Regions from separate parts of the Bacillus sp. N5-665 genome, predicted to be linked through region 1. Evidence: predicted binding sites of a transcription regulator. Region 1 holds the regulator's gene; the other holds the start of a gene.
The links. Region 1 encodes Rex, which represses fermentation and respiration genes when NADH is low (regulators of the CRP and FNR family bind a similar motif). Its sites were predicted from a motif close to TTGTGAAATATTTCACAA; they were not measured.
Positions count from the first base shown of each region.

Region 2: the regulator Rex is predicted to act here: its motif matches at 1,181-1,198, upstream of pflB (formate C-acetyltransferase).

Region 1 is NZ_CP093325.1:5,263,342-5,265,550, forward strand. It holds gene MNO09_RS29450 (CPBP family intramembrane glutamic endopeptidase) at 1-601, shown strand, start outside; gene MNO09_RS29455 (YdiK family protein) at 598-789, shown strand; gene MNO09_RS29460 (redox-sensing transcriptional repressor Rex) at 819-1,448, opposite strand; gene MNO09_RS29465 (ABC-F family ATP-binding cassette domain-containing protein) at 1,636-2,209, shown strand, end outside.
Region 2 is NZ_CP093325.1:5,037,083-5,039,291, forward strand. It holds gene pflB (formate C-acetyltransferase) at 1-1,070, opposite strand, end outside; gene MNO09_RS28465 (glycosyltransferase family 2 protein) at 1,409-2,209, opposite strand, start outside.

The DNA.
Region 1 (2,209 bases):
GGCAATCATTAGCTTCTTTATTGCATTATGTATCGTACTTTGGTTACTTAGAACAGATATTCGTGACAGACGTTTAGATACAATGCGCTCTACTGTTCCAGCTACGATTGGTTGGATTTTTATTGGGTTCTTCCTAGCATTTTTCTCACAAAGTATTGCCGGTATGATAGAAATGCGTGTATTAGGAATTAAACCTGGATCAGAAAATACAGCAAGACTTATGGATATCGCAAGAACGACACCTTGGTTCCTTATCGTTATCTCTATAATAGGACCTATTTTGGAAGAAATCGTATTTAGAAAAATTTTATTTGGTACACTTTATAAGAAGTTTAACTTCTTTATTGCTGCTATCATTAGTTCTCTTGTATTCGCAGCAATTCATTTTGATTTCACTCACTTATTGGTATACACTTCTATGGGACTCGTATTCGCCTTTTTATATGTAAAAACGAAGCGTATTATCGTCCCTATCGCGGCTCATGTTGCAATGAATACATTAGTTGCAGTTGCTCAAGTTTTAATGAGCAATGAACAAATTCAAGAAATGATTAAAGAAGCTGAAAAAATGCAAGGCTTTATCGGAGGATTTTTAGTATGAGGAACTCACCATTGTTCATGGCTGCATTGTACTTCCTTCTAGGATGTATCTTTACACGCTTCGCCATTACGAACGTAACAGATACAATCTGGAATATGTGGACAATACTATTTGCAGTTATGGCAACAATTGATTTTAATTTGGCACTTCGCCTTATCTTAGTTAAATTCACAAAGAAAAAACAATAATAAAACGCAGAGGTCGCTTCCTCTGCGTTTTATTGTGGATAATTCTTTAAAAAGTAAACAAGTGTTTGTAACTCTACCGCTAAATCAATATGGTGAATTCTTATATTATCTGACACATTTAAGCGCGCTGGTGTGAAATTTAAAATACCATGCACGTTCGTTTCTGCCAATCTATCTGCTACAGATTGTGCTACTGTAGCGGGTACTGTTAATATTGCCACTTGTATATCAGTTGATAAACGTTCTTCTAATTCATCTAAATGATATACAGGAATGCCCCCGATTTCTGTCCCGACTTTCTCTTCACTAACATCAAACGCCATTTCAATTTTTGTATTATTGTTTTTCGTGAAATTATAATGTAAGAAAGCGGTCCCTAAATTACCTACTCCAATAAGTGCTACACGTGTTATATCATCTTGGTCGAGTGTTTCACGGAAAAATGATAATAAATAATTTACGTTATATCCATAACCTTTTTTCCCTAACGCTCCAAAATATGAAAAATCTCTTCGAATCGTTGCGGAATCAACTTTTACCGCTTCGCTCAATTCGGCTGATGAAACACGTTGCTTACCAGAAAGAGATAAGTTTTGGATAAATCGATAGTATAGAGGCAATCGTTTGGCAGTGGCCTGTGGAATTTTTTGCTGATCCATATAACCTCTCCTCTCTTCCTATCTTTATTCATATACTTGAATCAAATACAGAAGTTTAGCACTCATGAATTTCCCTGTATAATAAAGAGAAGAAGTATTCTCTCTTTATTTTAAACTATACACTATTTTTAGTATGATTGAGAAATATAAACATGGCAAAGTTAAGAAATTATTTGAGGTGAAAACATTGATTTTATTACAAGTAAACGCGCTTACGAAATTATACGGTGCAGAAACGATTCTTGCAAACATAAAATTAGAAGTTCAAACGAAAGATCGTATCGCATTAGTCGGACGAAATGGGGCCGGAAAATCTACATTATTAAAAATAATAGCTGGTGAGCTATCTCATGATGGTGGCGAAATTATAAAACCGAAAGATGTCTCAATCGGATATTTAGCTCAAAATACCGGGTTAGAAACATCTTTAACAATTTGGGATGAAATGTTAACCGTCTTTACACACTTGCAGCAAATGGAGACAAAACTTCGAAGGCTAGAGCAAGAGATGGGAAAAGAAGAAAACTTTTCAAACGAGGCTACATATGAAAGATTATTAGCTGATTATGACCAATTGCAATTAGATTATAAAGATCAAGGTGGATATCAATATGAAGCAGATATTCGCTCGATTTTAAGTGGTCTTGGCTTCCCAGTTGAAACGCACCAGACGACGATTTCTACATTAAGTGGTGGACAAAAAACACGATTAGCTCTCGGTAAATTATTATTAACGAAACCAGACCTACTTATTTTGGACG
Region 2 (2,209 bases), 230 kb from region 1:
TCTAATGTATGCAAGAAACGGAATGAGTTCTTTGTTACTAATGCACGACCATCTAATGCCATACCACCGATAGACTCAGTTACCCAAGTTGGATCACCAGAGAATAATTCATTATAATCAGGTGTTCTTGCAAATTTCACAAGACGTAATTTCATAATGAAGTGATCCACAATTTCTTGTACTTCTTCTTCTGTCAAAGTACCATTTGCTAAATCTCTTTCAATATAAATATCTAAGAATGTAGAAGTACGTCCAAGACTCATTGCAGCTCCGTTTTGCTCTTTAATTGCTGCAAGATATGCGAAGTATAACCATTGGAATGCTTCTTGTGTATTTGTTGCAGGCTTAGAAATATCAAAGCCATGAGAAGCGGCCATTTGTTTTAACTCTTGAAGTGCACGCATTTGCTCAGATAACTCTTCGCGTAAACGCATTGTATCTTCGCTCATTACACCGCCAGTTAAATTCAAATCAGCTTTTTTCACTTCAATTAAATGATCAATACCATATAATGCTACGCGTCGGTAGTCACCGATAATACGTCCACGTCCGTATGCATCTGGAAGACCAGTAATTACACCTGATTTACGAGCCGCTTTCATTTCTGGTGTGTATGCATCAAATACACCTTGATTATGAGTTTTTCTCCAGTCTCTGAAAATACTGCTAAGTTCTTTATCCATTTCGTATCCATAAGATTCACAAGCTTGTTCCGCCATACGAATACCACCATATGGTTGTAAAGAACGTTTAAATGGTTTTTCAGTTTGGAAACCGACTACTTTTTCAATATCTTTATTTAAATATCCTGGTTCATGTGATGTAATAGAAGAAACAATTTTTGTATCCATATCAAGAACGCCACCGTTTTCACGTTCTTTCGTTGTTAAATCCATTACTTGATCCCAAAGTTGCTTCGTTGCTTCAGTTGCTCCCGCTAAGAAAGATTCGTCTCCTTCGAAAACGTTTACATTATTTAAAATGAAATCGCGAACATCAATCTCTGCTTTCCATTTTTCACCTTTAAAGTTTTCCCATGCGTTTTTAACATTTTCTAATACTTGAGTCATCCTAATCTCCTCCATTTTTGATTAGTACAGGACTAAGATTTTTTATATAACAGCTTACACACTTAGAATACTACTTTTTTGCTAAAGTGAACGAAATAGTTGTGACATGTTTGTGAAAAGTTGAGCAAACTACTATATGCATAGTGTTAACTTCACTTAAAAGTCTTTATAATTAACCCTTTCCTTAATTGTATTTTTTTGGTATCCTTATATACGAGTCCTATTTTGTAATATAAGAACAATACCCATTGTAGAGCTGTAATACTCTTATCTCCTAATCTGTTATAGTTTTTATAACAGAACAAAAAAGTGTACATATGTTGTACACTTTTTTGTTACTACTCTAAAACATCTCTTTTTCTATTCCCATCATAGAATCCACCACGGCTGCCTTCTAATACAATTAATTGCTCTAATCCTTCTATATGATCACCTATAATTCGCAAAACAGCTGGAGGATGACCTATTTTTGCAAAATGTTCACTGGGACGAATGCGGTTCATCTTATCGACCTCTACACGACTTACACACGCAATTTCGAATCCTGACAGAATAGCTTTCACTTGGGCTACACAAGGTGACAGTAAAGATCTATACCCGATTTCTTTCAAACACTTACGGCTAAACGCATTCGGTACAGCGATAAGAGAGCCTACTCCTAAATCTTTTCTATCACAAGCTAAATTTAATGCATATTTAAATGCAGTTACAAGATGAAGCGGTACTCTTAAATCTAAATAATGATTTAGATCATTTAATGCGACATCCATTCCATCTGCAATAGCTTTTGCAAATGGATATAGCTCACTAGCTGGAATAACAAAATCACCGTCTATAAATAATACAATTTCTCCTTTGGCGAAATAAGTTCCAAGTGAACGCCCCACATCGTTACCAAGTGCTTCTTTATATACAATTGTTGTTGCTCCCTTGTCTTTTGCAATCGTTGCTGTTTTATCAGACGAACCATTTACAACAACGATAATTTCAAAAGGTTCAATTTTGCGAAGCTCTTCTATAACGTTTCCAATTGTTTTCTCTTCATCTTGTACAGGAATAATGACCGATAATTGCTTTCCTTTATACAACTTAGATGTAACGCCCCATCCTTGATAAAAATCTTCGAAACTTAAAGTATG